Regions from separate parts of the Paenarthrobacter sp. NPDC090520 genome, predicted to be linked through region 2. Evidence: riboswitches for the same ligand, from Rfam matches in the RefSeq annotation. Region 2 holds a riboswitch; each other region holds the start of a gene.
What was found. A riboswitch is a leader RNA that binds a small molecule or an ion and turns the genes downstream of it on or off. The one in region 2 is predicted to bind S-adenosylmethionine.

Region 1: it holds a riboswitch for S-adenosylmethionine, as region 2 does, so the genes downstream of both, ACIQTZ_RS21700 (LLM class flavin-dependent oxidoreductase) here and ACIQTZ_RS10065 (homoserine O-acetyltransferase) in region 2, are expected to answer to the same signal.
Region 3: it holds a riboswitch for S-adenosylmethionine, as region 2 does, so the genes downstream of both, ACIQTZ_RS21235 (DUF1737 domain-containing protein) here and ACIQTZ_RS10065 (homoserine O-acetyltransferase) in region 2, are expected to answer to the same signal.

What each region holds. Positions count from the first base shown of each region.
Region 1 is NZ_JBIVXM010000026.1:43,117-49,679, forward strand. It holds gene ACIQTZ_RS21690 (ABC transporter substrate-binding protein) at 1-1,565, opposite strand, end outside; gene ACIQTZ_RS21695 (NtaA/DmoA family FMN-dependent monooxygenase) at 1,562-2,977, opposite strand; gene ACIQTZ_RS21700 (LLM class flavin-dependent oxidoreductase) at 3,019-4,116, opposite strand; SAM riboswitch class IV at 4,152-4,261, opposite strand; gene ACIQTZ_RS21705 (PLP-dependent cysteine synthase family protein) at 4,487-5,830, shown strand; gene ACIQTZ_RS21710 (hypothetical protein) at 6,090-6,263, shown strand; gene ACIQTZ_RS21715 (LysR family transcriptional regulator) at 6,333-6,563, opposite strand, start outside.
Region 2 is NZ_JBIVXM010000006.1:235,585-242,147, reverse strand. It holds gene ACIQTZ_RS10080 (alpha/beta hydrolase) at 1-445, opposite strand, end outside; gene ACIQTZ_RS10075 (SGNH/GDSL hydrolase family protein) at 531-1,358, shown strand; gene ACIQTZ_RS10070 (winged helix DNA-binding domain-containing protein) at 1,361-2,521, shown strand; gene ACIQTZ_RS10065 (homoserine O-acetyltransferase) at 2,559-3,680, opposite strand; SAM riboswitch class IV at 3,695-3,809, opposite strand; gene ACIQTZ_RS10060 (bifunctional o-acetylhomoserine/o-acetylserine sulfhydrylase) at 3,972-5,312, opposite strand; gene ACIQTZ_RS10055 (VOC family protein) at 5,524-6,162, shown strand; gene ACIQTZ_RS10050 (CPBP family intramembrane glutamic endopeptidase) at 6,313-6,563, opposite strand, start outside.
Region 3 is NZ_JBIVXM010000025.1:9,398-15,960, forward strand. It holds gene ACIQTZ_RS21220 (PLP-dependent cysteine synthase family protein) at 1-715, opposite strand, end outside; gene ACIQTZ_RS21225 (aromatic amino acid ammonia-lyase) at 709-2,322, opposite strand; gene ACIQTZ_RS21230 (NtaA/DmoA family FMN-dependent monooxygenase) at 2,324-3,652, opposite strand; SAM riboswitch class IV at 3,828-3,940, shown strand; gene ACIQTZ_RS21235 (DUF1737 domain-containing protein) at 3,954-4,214, shown strand; gene ACIQTZ_RS21240 (rhodanese-like domain-containing protein) at 4,211-4,621, shown strand; gene ACIQTZ_RS21245 (O-succinylhomoserine sulfhydrylase) at 4,624-5,832, shown strand; gene ACIQTZ_RS21250 (hypothetical protein) at 5,843-6,478, shown strand; gene ACIQTZ_RS21255 (glutamate--cysteine ligase) at 6,422-6,563, opposite strand, start outside.

The DNA of each region.
Region 1 (6,563 bases), on a different contig from region 2:
CTGGCAGAGATCGTGGTGGAGAGCTCGTACAGCGGGATGGAGTGTGCATCCTTGATCAGGGCTTCCTGGGCCTGGTCCACCAGCTTTTGGCGGGCATCCTTGTCCAGGGCCGCGGCCTGCTCGCCCAGGGTGTCATCAACGGGGAGCTTATCGCGGAGGTTGCTGCCACCGCGGGCAGTGTTGGAGGCAAAGACCGTGCGCAGGACGTCCGGGTCGCTTCGGGTCAGGTTGCCGTAGGAGAAGTCATAGGTCTTGTCCGCCTGGGCAGCCGTGACATCGGCGATCGTGGTGAACTTCAACTGCAGGTCAACGCCGATTTCCTTGAGCTGCTGCTGGATGAGTTCCAGGACTTCCTTTGGTGACTGCCAGTAGGTGACCTTGAAGGAGAGCTTCTCGCCGTTCTTCTCGCGGATGCCGTCCACTCCGGGCTTCCATCCGGCGTCGTCCAGGAGCTTTTTGGCACCGTCCGGATCGTGGGCCAGCAGCGAACTGTAGTCCTTGAAGTAGGGGGTGGTGTGGGACAGGACGCCCTTTGCAGGCTGGTCGGCTTCGGTCAGCAGGGTCTTGGTGATTTCTTCGCGGTTGATGGCCTTGGAGATGGCCTGTCGGACCGCGGTTTCCTTCAACTTGGGGTTGGACTCGTTGGAGTACAGGTTGTAGACGACTCCCGGGTTGGCCCGGGTTTCGTTCCAGAAGCCGTTGCCACTGAACAGTCCGATGTCCGCGGCCGAGATCGCTGCCGTCGCGTCAATCTGCCCGGACTGCAGGCTGCCCGTGCGGTTGCCTGCTTCCGGGATGATCTTGAACGTCACTGTGTCCAGGTACGCCTCGCCCTTGTTGCTGTTGGTGGAAGACGGCCAGTTGTAGCCTGCACGGCGATCGAGCACGGCTTCCTTGTCCACGGTGTAGCTCTTGACGTTGAAGGGACCCGAGCCGGAGAACTTTCCGGCGCAACGGTCTGCTTCGGAGAGCTTGGCCGACGCCGGAGACAGGAGCCCCAGGGTGAACGTGGACGTTGCCTGCAGGAACTGGGCGTTGGGCTTGGAGAAGTCCACCACAACGGTCTGCGGATCCTTGACGGTGATGGCGCTGACATCGCTCAGGTAGGTGGAGCCCAGGGTTGCCTTGGCGCCGAGGGCCTTGATGGCTTCGAAGTTGGTTTTCACCGACTGGGCGTCGATGGCAGTCCCGTCCGCGTAGCTCGCGCCGGTGCGCAGGGTGAAAGTGAAGCTGGTGGCATCAGCGTTGTTCTCGAACTTCTCGGCCAGCCACGGCACGATTTCGCCGGTCTTCGGGTCCTGCGAGGTCAAGGAGGCCACGGTCTGGCGGGCAATCGCGATCGCGTCGTTGTTGCCTACCTGCTGCGGGTCGATGCAGCCACGGTCAACGGAAACAGCGAAGTTCAGGTTCCCACCCGGAACGGGCGAGGACGCGGCACTTTGCTGCGCACCGGCGTCGGCCCCTCCACCGCAAGCGGAGGCCAGGAGCGCAATGGCTCCCAGGACGCCGGCGACGGCGGCGGGTTTCTTTCCGCGGCCTGCTGGGGCCGGTTTGGGGAGTCTCATGCGACGTCTTCGCTTTCGGTGAGTTGGGTGCTGGTGAGTGAACTGCGCTGGGTCAGCGGCGCACGGAGGCCGAGGTTTTCGCGGAGGGTGCTGCCTTCGTATTCGGTGCGGTACACGCCGCGGTCCTGCAGCCTGGGAACGAGTTCATTGACGATTTCGTCCAGGCCGGAAGGAACGATCCACGGGGTGATGTTGAAGCCGTCCACCGCCCCGGTGTGGGCGTATTCGGCAAGCTTGTCGGCGACGTCATCGTAGGATCCCACCAGGCCACGGCCATTGAGGCGGGACCTGGCGGCGACGAACTGCCGGATGGACAAGCCCTTGTCCTTGGCTTCCTCACGCCACTGGGCAGCGAGCTCCTTGGCGCTCTTGCCGTGGAAGGCGTTGCCGCGGGTGGGGTTGGTGACGTCAACCACCGGGTCGATGTCCGGGAGGGGCCCGTCGGGGTCGTACCCGGCCAGGGTGCGGCCCCAGAACTGTTCCAGGTAGGCGATGGCCGTTTCCGGACCCACCTGTTGGGAGCGGACCCATTGGTGCTTCTCTTCCGCCTCGGCGGACGTGGCTCCGAGGATGAATTCCTGTCCGGGGAAGATCTTCACGTCATCGGCCGGGCGGCCTGCCTTGAGGGTACGGGCGACGATGTCTTCGCGGAATTTCTTCGCGTCCTCCAGTTCGGGGTGCGCCGAGAAGATCACGTCGGCGTTCCGCACGGCGAAGTCCCGGCCATCGGGTGAGTCGCCGGCCTGGAACAGCACCGGGTGGTGCTGGGTGGAGCGCGGGAGGCGGCCGGTGATCTCGACGTCGAAGCTTGCATCCTTGCGGTGCACGGGAGTGATGCTGCCTTCGCGGAGCCAGCGGGCGTCGTTCCGGGACCCGGCGATTGCGCCGTCGGCCCAGGAATCCCAGATCGCTTTGGCCGTCTGGACGAACTCTTCGGCCCGGTTATAGCGGTCCTCGTGCTTGAGGAACCCGCCGCGCCGGAAGTTGGCGCCGGTCCATGCGTTGTCCGTGGTGACGATGTTCCACGCGGCGCGGCCGTCGGACAGGAGGTCCAGGCTGGCCAGCCGGTGGGCGAGGTCCGCGGGATCGTTGTAGGTGGTGTTCTGGGTAGCCACCAGGCCGATGTTGGTGGTGACAGCTGCCAGGGCAGCGAGGGCGGTCTGGGCGTCCGGGCGCCCTGCGACGTCAAGGTCGTGGATCTTGCCGAGGTGCTCGCGGAGGCGGAGGCCCTCGCCCAGGAAGAACGCGGTGAACAGGCCGCGTTCAGCGGTCTGGGCCACGCGGCGGAAGGATTCGAAATCGGTCTGCGAGCCGCTGGCTGCGTCCTTCCAGACCGTGGTGTGGTTGACGCCCTGGAAGAAGACGCCGAACTGGATCTGCCCGTTGCCTGCGATGCGGTGGTGCTTGGTCATGGGTGAGCTCTCTTGTGGTTTCTGTGATGCGTGGGCGTCGGTCAGGCCGCGGCGTAGCGGTTGGCCGGGCGGGGAAGATGGAACGTTTCCCGCAGCGTCGCGCCCGGTTTGGGTGGCGTCACCAACCCGGTCTTGTGCAGCGCGGGGAGCACCTTGTAGGCCAGTTCGGGGAGGTCGACGTCCAGGACAGCAGGCTTGAGGCGAACGCCGTCTGCCGCTGCGAACAGTGTGGTGAGCACTTCCACCAAGCCCTCAGCGCTTCCGGCGTAGCGGGCTCCGCCCTGCCATTCCTCGTGGGAGTCCAATTCGGCCAGGCGCTCGGCGGCCGTCTGTCCACGGGCATCCAGGATGACGTCCAACTCCACGAGCGTCCGCTGGGCACCAGCCGCCGCTGCCGCGTGGGCCGCCGTCGGAAGGGCCTCAACGGACGCTGCGGATACCAAGGCCACGTCTGCCTCGACGGCCGGAATGAGACCTGCGGGGGCAAATACCACCAACTGTCCCTGCAAGGGGCGGGGGATGATGGACGGTCCCTTCACGGAGAAACGCGCTCCTTCGAAGTCGGCGTAGTGGATCTTGTCCCGGTCGAGGTAGCGGCCCGTGGACACGTCCCGGAGCACGGCGTCATCTTCCCAGGAATCCCAGAGCCTGCGGCTGGCTTGGACCACATCGGCTGCCTCGGCCGCGACCTCGTTCTCTGCCAGCGGCGTGCGGCCCACGGAGCGGGCTTCCTCCAGCAGGTTCGCGGCGTTCACCAACCAACCGGCCCTGCCCTGGGAGGAGTAGTCCAGGCTGGCGAGCTGGGTTGCGACGTGGAATGGCTCAGTGAAGAGCGTTCCTGCTTCCGGAACCAGGCCCAGGGAGCCCGTGAGGGGCGCTGCGAACGCGGCGCGCTGAATGGCGTCGATACGCGTTGGGATTCCTGTGCTGCCGGCATCCACGGCCCGGGTGTCCTTGAACGTGGCAAGGTGAAATCCCGCGATATCGGCGGCCTGGACAGTCTCACGGATCCGTAAGCCCCCCAACAGCGCCTGCGGATCGTGGAGCGCCTTTCGCCACGCAGCCGGGTGGGCTCCATCGCCGTCGAGCTCCAGCCCAACAACGCGTGAACGGAATTCGGGTACAGAATTTGTAGGCATGTTCTCTCTTTTCAGAGGCCGCCGCGCGGCCGGTCGACATTCACTTGCCGCAAACGCGGCCAGGTCTGTTTCCGGAGCACCCCGCCACCTAATGCCTGAGGGTTGCCGCAGCGCGAGCCGGTCCTTGGCGCGCTGACTCTTGACCTGGAACTGAATCTAGGAGCACCTCCAAGGAATGTACAAACGCCCTGACGCGGGGCGTCAACGCGGGAAACACCGCGTCAACGGACTGCCAAATTCGTCATTTTCCACTCCGGCCTGTACCCCGCGTGACGATGCGTTGCGTCGCGTTGAGCCGCGTGTAGCGACGCCTGACGCGTTGCTCAACGGTTTTTGGCGCACCGTTTTCCTGCCTCCTAGCGTGGGCGGCATGACCGTTTACGAATCAGTCCTCGATGCCATCGGTGGCACTCCCCTGCTCCGTTTGAAGAAGCTCGGCGTGGGCGTCCGGCCACGCATTTACGCGAAGCTGGAGTTCCAGAACATTGGTGGCAGCGTCAAGGACCGGGCCGCACTGTCCATGATCCGCGCAGCTGAACAGGCCGGACTCTTAAAGGCTGGCGGGACGGTGGTTGAAGGAACCAGCGGTAATACCGGGATCGGGCTGAGCCTGGTGGCGGCACAACTGGGCTACCGTTCGGTGATCTTCGCTCCCGCTGCCACTGCAGCGGAAAAGGTCCGGCTGCTCCGGGCTTTCGGGGCAGAAGTGCACCTGGTGGCCGACTTCGTGCCGCGCTCACACCCGGACCATCTGGCGAACCGAGCGGCGGCCTTTGCAGCCTCGACCCCGGGTGCCTGGCTGGCACTCCAGTACGACAACCCGGCCAACCCCGGCGCCCACTTTGCCGGCACGGGACCTGAAATATGGAAAGACACCGAGGGTGCGGTGACGCATTTCGTTGCGAGCGTCGGAACCGGAGGGACCATCAGCGGCACCGGCCGCTACTTGAAGGAAGCCAGCGACGGCCTGGTCCAGGTCATTGCGGCAGACCCTGAGCACTCCCGCTACGGTGGCGGCAACGGCTCACTCAAATACACCGAAGGTGCCGGTCACCCCCTTCACCCGGCCTCCGCGGAGGACATTTGGCCTGAAGCGTTCGATACCACCTTGGTGGACAAGTACTTCAGCATCAGCGATCGCGACGCCATCTTCACCGCCCGCCGTGCAGCCCTGGAGGAAGGGCTGCTCATTGGCGCCACGGGAGGCACAGCCTTGGCGGCGGCTCTGGAACTTGCAGCCACGTTGGATGAAAGCCACACCATCGTTGCGGTCATCCCGGACTCGGGCAGGAACTACCTCTCCACCTATTTCGACGACGCTTGGCTCACCTCGCTCGGCTTCCTGGAACCGACGACGCCGGACGGAACCATCCGCTCGCTCCTCACCGGTGCGCCTGCCGGAGTTCATCTCCTGGCGAACGGCCTGACAGCGGCGGAGGCCGCCGTCGAACTTCACACCCGGTCGCTGGGGCCAAGCGAGCCGGCGTTCCTGGTGCTGGACCGTGGCGATAGCTTTGGAACCGTCCACCCGCGCGAAGTTGTGGGTGTAGTGACCCTGGAGTCGTTGTCCTCGGTGGATGACGCAGCTCCTGCTGCTTCGGCGGCTGTTGCTTACAGGACCGTCGCGGTCGGCGTCCCCGCCTCGGAGACGCCTGACCTGACGGAAGTAGCGGCAGTCCTGGTCGACGGTCGGATCGCCGCTACGCTGCGCTGATCCTCATCCGGTGAAACCGTGGACCTATGGTCGTAGACGGCCCTGGCAAGGCGGGGTAACTCCACCCCGTCTGCCACGCCACGCCCCCTACCGCGATCGTCCCTGCCCGGCAGCCAATTCGGCCAGATGATGGTTCCAGACACGAGTCCCTAGACACTGATCGCGCGTGCGCTTCGGAACAGTAGCAATCACTTTTCATGAATCTTTAGGGAGGCCATCATGGATGTAAGGAGTCCTGCGCTGTGAACCGGGGGCGGCCATGATCCAGGCTTTGCTCTGCAAACTGAACATCCGGCACGAATGGCACGTCGAACACGCCGACGATGGAACGGTGTACCGGCGGTGCCGTCGATGCGGCAAGGACGACGACGAACGCGGCAAAGGGATCCACGGTGATTTCGGCTCATGGGCAGGTCCCGGAGGGACAGGCTGAAACCTCGGTCAACTGCTCAGCGGCCTCCGCAGGTGGCGGCCAAACTGACACCGTCCGCTGAGATTTCAGTCAGTCGAGTAGCGCTACGCCAAACTCAGCTACGACGGCCCGCAATTCCCCAAGGTAGCGCTGCGCTTGGTCGGTCAGCGGAATCGCGGCGTGACCGATCCAGCCAATCTCGATGCGTTCGTCGACGTCGAGCGGGATGGCAACGATCTCCGGGTCCAGCTGCCCGCTGATGATGCCCGTCGAGATCGTGTAGCCGTGGAGCCCAATCATGAGGTTGAAGATGGTGGCACG
Region 2 (6,563 bases):
CGGCGTCGCGGAAGGCGGCGTCGGCACCGGCGTCGATCACGAAGCCTGAAAGCCCGACGACGGCAGCAAAGTCCGCGGGCCGGTACCGGAGCATGGTGGTTGCCATGGCCATGCCCATGGAGAAGCCCAGCAGCGTCACCGAGGAGTGGTTGGCTTTGACGGTGTCCAGCCACTCCAACGCGTACTCGGCCGCCAGCTTCACGGCATCGAGCGAGTAGTCGATGGACGCCGTGAGCGGGAACCACGTGAAGCCCGGGCCCATGGGCATGGGGGCGCGCAGGGAGGCCACTACGAAGCCTTCGGGAAGGACTCCGGCGAGGCTGAAGAGGTCGTCCTCGTTGGATCCGTAGCCGTGGAGCAAGACCAGGAGCGGCTTTCCCGCCCTTTCGGTTTCGTCATGGGACCACAGGACAACGGGCGCGGGGAATGCAACGGCTTCAGTCATGGGTCTATTCTTGCAGTTACCCATGGGTAACAACCTACGGTGGCGTAGGTTCGCAGGCACGAGTCCACAAGGCAGGATAGGAAGAATGAGTTCATTGGTGACGCCAGGCGATGGAATCCAAACGCATCCTTGGAGCCGCTACGTGGCGCTGGGAGATTCCTTCACCGAGGGCATTGGCGACCCCGAGCCGCAGAACCCCGGAGGCTTCCGTGGCTGGGCGGACCGGGTGGCCGAAGAACTCGGCCGCGGCCACGACGATTTCGCGTACGCCAACCTGGCCATTCGCGGCCGCTTGCTGCAGCAGATCGTGGACGAGCAGGTTGGCCCGTGCTTGGAACTGCAACCGGACCTCGTTTCCATATCGGCAGGCGGCAACGACCTCATCCGGCCTGGTGGCGATCCGGACCTCCTGGCCGAGAAGCTGGACGCAGCCGTCCAGGAACTCAGCTCGGGCGGGGCAACGGTGGTCCTGTTCAACGGCCCGGACACAGCTTCTTCCGTGCTCAGCCGGATCCGCGGCAAGGTGGCCATCTACAACGAGAACCTGCGGACCGTCGCCGCCCGGCACGACGCCATCGTCGCGGACATGTGGTCCTTGCGGCAGCTCGCCGACACGCAGATGTGGGACGAGGACCGCCTGCATTTCTCGCCCCTCGGCCACCACACCATCGCAATGATGGTGCTGGAGGCGTTGAACGTCCAACACACGCTCGAACCCCTCGTCCCCAAGCCCCTCCCGCCCCGGACCTGGCGGGAAGCCCGCTCTTCGGACCTCGTGTGGGCGCGCGAATACTTCGTCCCCTGGGTGATCCGCCGCCTGCGGCACCAGTCCTCCGGCGACGGCATCACGCCAAAACGTCCGACGCCGGGACCCGTCTTCGGGCCCAACGCCACCGGATTGCCGCGCGGCTAGGCGTGGTCGCCTTGGAGCCAGACGACGTCGTTCGCCTCCGACTGAGCCGCCAGCACCTCCGCGCTCCGTTGGCTCCGACGGCATCAGAAGCAGTCCGCAACCTCCTCGCTGTCCAAGCCCAGGAGTTTCCCTACGCGCGCTGGTCCCTGGCCCAGCGGACTCCCGAAGCTTCCGCTGCGGATGTGGAGCAACTCGTGGCAGACGGCACCATCCTGCGGACCCACATCCTCCGGCCCACTTGGCACTTTGTGCACCGCGACGACCTCGGCTGGTTGATGGGCCTGTCCGGGGAACGGCTGCATCAGGGAAACAAAGGCATGTACCGGCAGACGGGGGTCGATGCCGCCTCAGCCGCCCGAAGCTCCGGCCTCCTCGCCGAAGCAGTTGCGGGTGGCGCCCATAAGACCCGCGAGGAACTCTCCGCGGTCCTGGAGGACGCGGGGTTCCCGGGCAAGGGACTCGGCTTCGTGTACCACCTCATGCATGCGGAAATCAGCCGGATCCTGGTCAGCGGCAAACCTATCCGCTCGGCCGGGGGTGCCCTCAAGCAGACGTACGCGCTGTTCGGGGAACGGGTACCCAAGCCTGGACCTGACGCTTTGGACGCCGATGAACGGGACCAGGCTTTGGGCCAGTTGGCCCTGCGGTACTTCACCAGCCGTGGACCGGCCACGGTCAAGGATTGCTCGGCGTGGTCCGGCCTGACCATGAAGGACGTGAAACGTGGGCTCGAGGTAGCCGCCGACGTTGCCCCTGGGGCCTTGGCCTCGCTTCCGCTCGACGGGCTGGACTTCCACCTGGCAGCAGATGATGTTGCCGGGTTGGAGCGGACCGGGGCCGCCCGGGAGGTCGGCTCAGATCCGGACGCCGCACTCCCCCGCGTGGACCTCATCCAGTGCTACGACGAGTACGTCATGGGCTACTCGCAGTCCCGGCACTACCTCGGCGGGGTGGCACCCTACTTCCCGGAAAACGGCGGCCCCATGCACGTAGTCCTGCTGGATGGCAGGCTGGCCGGCTGGTGGCGCCACGCATTCGCCGGTGGCACCTGCGAACTCGATATCCGCCTGAACCAGCCCGCCACGCCCGCCGTCCAGCGGGCACTGGAAGCCGAAGTGGACCGTTATGGCCGGTTCCTGGGCGTGGAAGCCAGGCTGGCCTGACGGCAATGCCCGTTGGACAGCCTGCCCGGTACCCCGCTCAGGCGAAGAAGGACTCCCGCAACTGCGCCGAGAGTTGCCCGATCTCCGTGAGGAAGCCGTCGTGGCCGATGGGAGCCTCGATCACATGCACCGGAACGTCACCCGGCAACGCGTCGGCGAGTTCCTTGGACTGGGCCGGAAAATAGAGCCGGTCCGTATCCACGGCGGCAATAAAGAACTCGGCAGTCGTGCGGCCCAGGGCCTCCTGCAAAGTACCCCGCCCACGCGTGACATCGTGGCTCATCAGGGCCTCGGTGATGGCGATGTAGCTGTTGGCGTCAAAGCGCCGCACCAGCTTGGTGCCTTGGTGGTCGAGGTAGCTTTCCACCTGGTACCGGCCGCGCTTCCCCAGGATGGCTGCGGCGAGCGGGGTTTCCTTGTGCTGCGGTTCGCGGCCGAAACGGACATCCAATTCCAAGGCGGAGCGGTAGGTGATGTGGGCGATCCTCCGGGCCAGGGCGAGGCCGGCCTCCGGCGCGGCACCCTGGTAGTAGTCGCCGTCGTTGAAGTTGGGGTCCTGGCGGATGGCGAGCGTCTGCGACTGGGCGAAGGCGATTTGTTCTGCGGTGCTGTAGGCACCCACGGACACCACCGCACAGCGCTTGACCCGCTCCGGGAAAGTCACAGCCCATTCGAGCGCACGGGCGCCTCCCATGGAACCGCCCAGTACGGAGTGCCAGGCGCGGATTCCCAAGGCATCGGCCAGGCGGGACTCAGCCTCGGTGGTGTCCCGGAGGGTGACCAGCGGGAACCGGGAACCCCACGGTTTTCCGTCCGGAGCCGCTGACGACGGCCCGGTGCTGCCGTTACAACCACCCACGATGTTGATCGAAATGACGAAGAACCTGTCGGTATCGATCGTGGCACCTGGCCCTACCAGTTGCTCCCACCATCCGTCTTCATCGGTGGCGCCGCGGGCGACGTGGGTACTACCGGTCAGGGCATGCTCCACCAGCACGGCGTTTGAGGCATCGGCGTTCAGCTGGCCCCATGTTTCGTAGGCCAACACCACATCGGGAAGGAAGCCGCCGGCTTCGAGTTCCAGCGGGCCCACGTGGGCGTACTTGAGGGTTCCGTCTGCTTCCTCGGATGTGGGAAGGGCTGTAGCAGTAATGGTCATTCCTTTGACACCTAACCTCGCGCTTGCCCACCGCCTTTCATGCGGCAGGCCAGGTCCTCACCCGGGGCACCCCACCGCGGAGGAGGGTTGCCGGCCAGCAAGCCGGGGCTGTCACTGGCACTCATGACCTAATACGTAAGAGTCTAGGAAGAACACAGCCGTTCTGGCGAAGAATGTGACAGCTGTGTGACGGTTTGGAGCATCTTCGTTCATGAACGAGCACCCGGCAGCGCCGCCCGGCGAATAATCGTCGGCCGGGTGGCGCCACCGTATTTCACGGCAGATCCGGCGTCAGGCGCCCTTGGCCGCGCGGAATCCCGCCTCAAGGTCGGCGATGATGTCATCTACGTGCTCAATGCCCACCGCGAGACGGACCAGTCCCGGAGTAACGCCGGCTACAGCCTGCTGCTCCACGGTCAACTGGCTGTGGGTGGTGGAGGCCGGGTGGATCACCAGGGACCGGACATCGCCGATGTTGGCCACGTGCGAGTGCAGCTCCAAGGCGTCCACGAACCGCTTGCCCGCTTCCACGCCGCCCTTGATGGTGAACGCGACAACGGCACCGGTACCGCGGGGGCCGTACTTGCGCCCACGCTCAAACCAGGGGCTGGACGGCAGCCCCGCGAAGGCGACGGATTCGACGTCGTCATGGGCTTCCAGCCATTCGGCCACTGTGGTGGCGTTCGCGACGTGACGCTCCACGCGCAGGCTCAGGGTTTCCAGGCCTTGGGCGATGAGGAACGCGTTGAACGGAGAAACCGCGGAGCCAAGGTCGCGCAGCAACTGGACGCGGGCCTTGAGGATGTAGGAAAGGTTGGCCCCGAGCGCGCCGTCCTTGCCGAGGTCGCGGGCATAGACCAGGCCGTTGTAGCTGGGATCCGGGGTGTTGAAATTGGGGAAGCGCTCCGGGTCCTTGCCGAAGTCGAAGTTTCCGGAGTCCACAATGACGCCGGCAATCGCCGCACCGTGGCCACCCAGGTATTTGGTGGCCGAGTGGACCACGATGTCGGCGCCCCATTCGATGGGACGGATCAGGTACGGGGTGGACAGCGTGTTGTCAACGACCAGGGGGACGCCCGCTTCGTGGGCAACCTTGGCAATGCCCTCAATGTCCAGGACGTCCTGGCGCGGGTTGGAGACAACCTCGCCGAAGAACAGCTTGGTGTTCGGCTGCACGGCGTTGCGCCACTGCTCGAGGTTGTCCGGGTCCTCGACGAAGGTCACGGAGATGCCGAACTTCTTCAGGGTGTGGGCCAGCAGGTTGTAGGTTCCGCCGTAGAGGCTGGGGCTGGCCACCACGTGGTCGCCCGCTTCGGCGACGTTGAGGATCGCGAAAGTTTCCGCGGCCTGCCCGGAGCTGAGGAGCAGGGCACCCAGGCCACCTTCGAGGCTGGCTATCCGTTGCTCCACGGCATCCTGGGTGGGGTTGCCGATACGGGTGTAGATCGGGGCAAGCTCGGCCAGGGCGAAGCGGTTGGCGGCACTCTCGGCGCTCGGGAACACAAAGGACGTGGTCTGGTAAATCGGAAGCGAGCGGGCACCGGTGGCGGAATCGGGTTCCTGGCCTGCGTGGATTTGGCGGGTTTCGAAAGACCATCCTTGGGACATTGCGTTCTCCTCTTTGTGGCGCATGGGTTCGGTGGATTGTGAATGCTTCCAACTGCGGCCAGTCTAGGAAGGCCCCGCGGCAATGCACAGGTTTGTGACGAAGACAGTATTTTTCGGTCTTCGGGCGTCATTCCGGCGTCCCGCCATGACGCCACGCGCCGCCCTCCAATAACATCCCACCTTGGTTAGGCTTGACTTAGCTGAGACCCGAATCACAAAGTGCCAAGATGAAGCCATGCGCATGGATCACGTCTCTTACGCTTGTGAACGAGATGGCCTTCTGGCCACGACAGAACGAATTTCCGCGGCATTGGGAGTGGACGCAGTCCGGGGCGGAGTGCACCCGCGCTTCGGTACCCGGAACATGATCATTCCCCTTGCGGACAACAAATACCTTGAAGTGGTGGAGGTCCTGGACCACCCCGCTTCGGATAAGGCACCCTTCGGCCAGGCAGTCCGGGCACGCTCGGCAGCCGGCGGCGGTTGGATGGGCTGGTGTGTCGCCGTTGACGACCTCGCTCCGTTCGAAGAACGCCTTGGCCGTTCCGCAGTTCCCGGCAACCGCAAGTTCCCCGACGGCCGGGAACTCGTGTGGCAGCAGATCGGCATCCTCGGCTTGATCGCAGATCCCCAGGTACCGTACCTGCTCAAGTGGGAAGGCGATCCCGGCCTGCATCCCTCCAAGGTCTATGAAAGTGACGTCAAGATGTCCAGCCTGACCATTGCGGGCTCGGCGGAACGTGTCACCGAATGGCTGGGCGAGCCCGTGGAAAAGCCACTTGAGGACGTCGCTGTCCAGTGGATGGCTCCGCACGGCACGCCCGGGATCATGTCCGTGACCTTCGAAACCACCTCGGGCGCCGTCACCATCTGACACCCCTGCAAGAAACTTCGGCCGCTATCAGCGGGTGCCAATGACGTCACCTGCGGATGGCGGCCGAATACCTTTAACTCCCAACTGGGTCGCACTTGTGCGCGTTTAGAGCGCTCAAAACGCGCACAAATGCGACCCAGTTGGGGCCTGCTAGCCGAGGCCTACTGCCTTGCCGAACAGGCTGAAGCCAACGAATGCCACAATGTCCAACAGGGCGTGCGCTATCACCAGTGGCATGACCCGTTTGGTCCTGGTGTAGAGCCAGGCGAACACCAAGCCCATCACCACGTTTCCGATGAAGGGCCCGAAGCCTTGGTACAGGTGGTAGCTTCCGCGCAGGACAGCACTGACGAGGATCGCCAGCGGCGTGCTCCAGCCGAACTTTCCGAACCGGTCCAGCA
Region 3 (6,563 bases), on a different contig from region 2:
CGCCACTGTAGGCGGAGCCGTAGGGATCGGCGCCCACCACTTCAACGTGGCCGCCCGGGCGGAGGGCCGCTGCTTGTTCCTTCAGGTAACGCCCGTTGCCGCTGATGGTCCCGCCGGTCCCGATGCCCGCAACGAAGTGTGTGATCAGCCCACCGGTTTGTTCCCAGATCTCCGGCCCGGTGGTTTGGTAATGCGCCAGAGGGTTGGCCGGGTTGTCGAACTGCATGGGCCGCCACGCACCGGGGGTCTCGGCCGTGATCCGGGCGGCCACTGCCCTGGCATTTTCCGGCGATTCCGAGGGCGCGTTCCAGTCAGTCAGGATCACGCGGGCGCCATAGTTGTGCAGCGCGGCGAGTTTCTCCTCGGAAATAGTGTCCCCGGTAACCACCACCACCGGATGGCCGGTCAGGTGTCCGATCAACGCAAGGCCAATCCCCGTGTTGCCGGACGTGCTCTCCACAATGGTCGCCCCGGGCCGCAGCTCACCGGATCTCTCGGCCGCCCTGACCATGCTCAGCGCGGTGCGGTCCTTGATGGACCCGCCCGGGTTCTCCGACTCAAGCTTGACGTGAATGCTGCTGCCCAGGCCCCTGCCGAGGTTTTCCAACTTCACCAACGGGGTATTTCCCACCTTGTCCAATACGGAGGTATCGAGCCCGTCGGGCACGCCCATTGCAGCATGCACCCCGTGCCTGCGGGCTGCCGTGGTCACCATGATTCGCCTCCGTCCGCCAGGGCAACGCCTGTGTCAAGGTCGCTGCTTGTCCGTTCATCTCCCTGCCCCACCCGTACTTCCGCCACTGCTTCGCGCAGCGCACGCCGTGCCCGTTCAACGAGTTCAGGCGCCGAGGGCCGCTCCGCCAGCACATCGGCCATGCGACCCACGACGGCGGCAGTCCCCTTCCCGAGCGGTTGCGCGGCTCCCGCTTCGAGCAGCAGGTATGACGCCGTCAGGGCTTCAATGGCCAGCAGTTTCTCCAAGGCGGCCAGGGACTTTTCGAGTTGCTGCAGGGCAAGTGGCGCCAGGGTCGAATGGTCTTCGACGTCGGCGGACAAGGTTGGCGCTCCAAGCGTGGCCGGAGCCGCGAGGAACTTGAGTTCGGCCAGCAGACCGGCCGCGGAGTACCACAGCAAACCGGGAAGCTCCTCCTGTGCCAGGCCGGAACCGGCGGCCGCGGCAGCCAGGTGCTTGGCCCGGATGGCACGCTGCGGCGGATACAGCTTGGCGATCCGGCGTTCGCTGGAGATCCCCACATGTGCCAAGGCCAGGCGAAGGCCTTCGAAGGACAAGGCAAGCTGCATCGGCTGGAAGTTCCCACCGGAGACCATCTGTCCGGACTCAAGGTCCACCAAGGGATTGTCGCCGCGGCCGTTCAACTCCACCTCGAGCGCCGAGCGAAGCTGCGCAACCAAGGCCCGGAACGCTCCGTGTGTTTGCGGCGCGGCCCTGAAGGACAGGGCGTCCTGCACGGAAACCTCGGGACGGACGTCTTCCAGCCACCCGCCACTCAAAAGCCGACGGACGGCGGCAGCCGATTCGCGCTGCCCGTCCACCGCCTTGGCCGCCTGGATTGCCGGCGAAAAGGGACTGAGGTTCCCGCCGCCGTCGTACCTTGCGATGGTTTCCAGGGACAACGCCAGCCCGACGTCGGCAAGCCGGGCCAGCTGCTGCAGCCGAACCAGGGCGAGCACCCCGGCACCCACGGAGTAACTGTTGGCACTGACCAGCGGGAGGGCCTCGCCGGCCGCGAGAGTGAGGGGCTGCAGGCCGGCGTCGGCGAGCGCTTTGGCGCCGGGCACCAGGGTGCCTTCGGCGTCGAAAGCTTCACCTTCACCGATGGCGACGGCGGCGACGGCGGCAAGCTGGGTCAGATCGGAAGAACCCACCGAGCCCTCGGACGGGATCGCGGGGTGCACCCCACGGTTCAGGAGTTCGGCGTAGAAGCCTGCTGTTTCGGGACGGACGCCGGAACCGCCGCGGCTGAAACCGATGAGCCGGGTGAGGATGACGGCGCGGGCGGCGGCAAGGTCCAGATAGGGACCCACTCCGCTGTTGTGGTAGCGGACCACCTGCACCTGGTAACTGAGGACGGACTCCTCCTCCACGCCAGTGTCCCGCCCGGAACCCAGCAGGGTGTTGAGCCCGTAGACGCGTTGTCCGGACGCGGCCGTCTCTTCGACGATCTCCCGCGACCTGCCCATCAATGTCAACGCATCATGGTTGAGTTTCACGTGAAACGCCGGATCAGAGGCGACGTGGGCCAAGCGTTCGGGAGGCACAGCGGCGGTCCCGATCACCAGTTCCTTGGGCACGGGGGCCATGTCAGAAGTCCAGGAGGTTCTGGCGGAAACCACCGCTGCCGTAACTGCTCCTCAACAGCCCGCGGCGCCGAAGCTCCGGGGTGAGTTTGTCCAGCACGGAGTGGACCGTCACCGGATCCACAAACCCGGAGAAGAGGAAGCCATCACCGCCAACCGCTTCCCCGGTCTCCTCGAGGTAATCAGCAATCTCTTCCGTGGTGCCGATGATCGAGTCTCCGGCTCCCCCGCTGCGGGCCTGCAGGATCTGGCGCAACGTGGACCCTGGAGGGGCTGCCTTGGAGAAGTGTTCCAGTGTTCCCTGGTTGCTGTTGGTGCTCAGGGTGGGGAGGGGCTCGTCGAGGTCGAACTTCTTGAAGTCGATCACCGAGAGGTAGGAGATCGAGTTGAGTTGGCTGTCGATATCCCGTTGTGTGAGCTCCCGGCGCTGCGCCCTCAGTTCCTCCGCCTCTGCAGTGGACCCCACCACGGTGGGCTTGAGGACGAAAAGGACCTTGACGTCGTCGGGGTTCCTGCCCGCCTTCGACGCCTCCTCGCGGATGGAATCGCGGTAGGCCTTCATGCCGTCCACCCCGCGCGCCAAAGCGATCGCCACGTCCGCGTTTCCGCCCGCGAACGCCTTGCCGCGGGGCGAGGCCCCGGCCTGTACCAGCACAGGTTCCTCCGGTAGCGGGGCCGTATTGAGGGGTCCACGAACCTTGAAGAAGTCGCCCTGGTGGTTGATCGGGTGAACCTTGGTGTGGTCCGCGAACCTGCCGGCCTCCACGTCCTCAAGCACAGCGCCAGGTTCCCAACTGCGCCACAGCCGCCTGACGACGTCGACGAACTCCTCAGCCTTCTCATACCGCAGGTCGTGCTCGATCTGTTGGTCCAGGCCATAGTTCTGGGCGGCGAGGTCGCTGCCCGAAGTGACGACGTTCCACCCGAGCTGCCCCTCGGAGAAGTGCTGGAGCGTGGCGAGGAGCCGCGCCGCGGTGAAGGGCGGGTAGAAGGAGGCGCTGACGGTCGGAACAATCCCCAGGTGCTGCGTGGCCGAGAGCAGGTACGGAACCAGGGCCAGGGGGTCGTGCTTCGGTGCGAAGGATGCGTGGGCCAAGGACACCTCGGCGGTGCCGCCGTAGGTATCCGGAACGGTGAGGGAATCCTCGATGATGAACAGGTCCAGCCCGGATCGCTCGAAGGCCCTGACGGCCTCCTGGTACAGCGCGGGTTTCTTCCAGTCGTAACCCAGGCCGTAGCCGGGCGTCCCCCAGCCTTGGACTCCGAATCCGTGGCCCACGAACCATCCAAAATGAAGCATGGGCTTGAGTGTAGAACTGCTGTGTCCGTTCACCGCGACCTGATTTCATGCGAAGTTACAGGGGGTCGTACTGCGTCAATTATGCTCCCGCGGCGTCACATTTGGACCCCGTTCGGCCCGCCCCGGGGAGGCACCGGTTACGCAACATGACGACGGCGGTGCAGTCGCCAAATGCGGCTTCCCGGCCGTGGATGTTACGTTTTTCTTGAGTAATGAGCACCAGCGTTAAGCCCTGACTTGCTGGTCGGCAACCCTCTCCCGCGGCGGGGTGCCTCAGGTGACTACTCGGCGTCTTCGAACTTCGAACTGCAAGCGTGACTGAGGAGCACCACGAATGCCTGAACCCACTGAAGAAAAACTCTCCTACCGCCTGATCACGGGTCCTGATACCCGTGAATTCTGCGAACGGATCTCCGCTGCTTTGGCCGAGGGCTACGTGCTGCACGGCAGCCCGGCGGCCACGTTCAACGGCGAAACCGTCATCGTGGCGCAGGCCGTGATCCTGCCCGCTGCGGTAGCCAGTGCGGACGCAGCTGTTGCGAGCGCCGTGGACGAGTTGGACAACTACGAGGAAGCATTCGAGGGCCACGCATGAGCTACGCAGGGGACCTGACCCCGCAGGACGCGTGGGCAAAACTTGAAGACGGCGCCATCCTGGTGGACGTGCGCACCGAGGGCGAATGGGCCCACATCGGTATTCCGGACACCAAGGCCACGGAGAACGATCCCCTGTTCATCCAGTGGAACCTCGCCGGCGGCATCCCGAACTCCCGCTTCCTGGAGGACCTGCAACAGCAGGCCCCCGAGGGCGACGGCGTGGAACTCGTTTTCATCTGCCGTTCCGGCCAGCGCTCCATCGCTGCTGCCATCGCCGCTACTCAGGCCGGCTTCACGGCCTACAACGTCCTTGAAGGCTTTGAGGGCGAACCCGACCGTTATGGCGAACGCACCGTCAACGGCTGGAAGAACCGTGGCCTGCCGACCAACCTGGGGAACGACTAAAAGTGACTTTCAATCCTGACGCCGCCGGCTGGAGCCCTGACACCCAGGCCGTCCGCGGTGGCCTTGACCGTACCAACTTCCAGGAAACCGCAGAGCCGGTTTTCCTGAACTCCGGGTTCGTCTACGAATCCGCTGCCGCCGCGGAACGCGCCTTCACGGGCGAAGACGAGCGCTTCGTCTACTCCCGCTACGGCAACCCGACTGTGGCCACCTTCCAGGAACGCCTGAGACTGCTGGAAGGAACCGAGGCATGCTTCGCGACGGCGTCCGGCATGTCCGCGGTCTTCACTGCCTTGGGTGCCTTGCTGGGTGCCGGTGACCGTGTGGTTGCCGCCCGCTCACTGTTCGGCTCCTGCTTTGTGATCCTCAACGAGATCCTGCCGCGCTGGGGCGTGGAGACCGTTTTCGTTGACGGGCCGGACCTGGACCAGTGGCGTGCTGCCCTGTCCGAGCCGACCACAGCCGTCTTCTTCGAGTCCCCGTCCAACCCGATGCAGGAAATCGTGGACATCCAGGCCGTCAGCGAACTGGCCCACGCCGCGGGGGCGACAGTCGTCGTCGACAATGTCTTTGCCACTCCCCTGCTGCAGCGCTGTGGCGACCTGGGCGCGGACGTGATTGTCTACTCCGGCACCAAGCACATTGACGGCCAAGGGCGCGTCATGGGCGGGGCGATCCTGGGCACCAAGGAATTCATCGATGGCCCGGTCAAGCAACTCATGCGCCACACCGGCCCCTCCCTTTCCTCGTTCAACGCGTGGGTGCTCACCAAGGGCCTCGAAACCATCGGGCTGCGCGTGAACCACAGCTCGGCTTCCGCGCTGAAGATCGCCGAGTGGCTCGAGCAGCAGCCGGCCATCAGCTGGGTCAAGTACCCGCTCCTGAAGTCGCACCCGCAGTACGAGCTCGCCACCAAGCAGATGAAGGCCGGCGGAACCGTGCTCACGTTCGAGCTCTCGCCGTCCGGTGGCCGGACGGCCAAGGAAGCAGCTTTCGCGCTCCTGGACGGGCTGAGCGTCATCGACATCTCCAACAACCTGGGCGACTCCAAGTCCCTCATCACCCATCCGGCCACCACCACGCATCGCGCCATGGGACCGGAGGGTCGCGCAGCGATCGGGTTGAGCGATGGCGTGGTCCGGTTGTCCGTAGGCCTTGAGGACGTGGACGATCTCATCCTGGATCTGGAGAAGGCCCTCAAACAGGTCTAACCTTCATGCCATGAGGCATCCATACCGCCGGGCGGGGGCTGTCATCGTCGCGGGTTCCGTGGTGTGGTTGGTGGGGATTTCACCCGTTCCGCAGGTCTACACCACACAGGATCCAGCCGAACGCTTGCGGCTGCTGATGCGTGGCGAGCGGGGCTGGATCATGGGGCACCACCTGGCTGCCGCGGGAACTGCTGCCGTGCCGATGGGGTTCGCAGCCTTCGCCCGGGCGCTGCCTGGCGGAACGGCCAAGACCTTCGCGCGTGCGTCCGCTGCAGCATTGCTGGCGGGCGCACCGCTGTTTGTCTACAGCCTGTCGCGCAGGGCATCGGACCTTGAGCGTTTCGCCTACCGTCGAGGGTCCAACGCACCGTTCCTTGGGTATTCCTGGCTACACATTGCCGGGCTGGGCGCATTGGGCGCGGGCTTGCTGCGTTCGCCGGCCAAGCGCTGGGTAGGTCTCACGGCTTCGGGCGCTGCCTCGGTCTTCGGCATCATCCTCCTGACCGCCAAGGACATTCCGCCGTTCGTCTTCTACCTCACGGAGGGACTCGTGGGGGTTTTCTTGATCGCTTGGGATGACGAGACCGGGTCAGGCCCGCCGGACCCGGCCGAGGATGGGCGCGGGATCGCGATGGGCGTCGGCTGACGCCCCGCGCATGGTCAACCTGGCGGCATGCCCGACGGCGGCCGCGAGGGCTTCCGGGGTTGGCGGGCTCTCCGGGTGGCTCTGG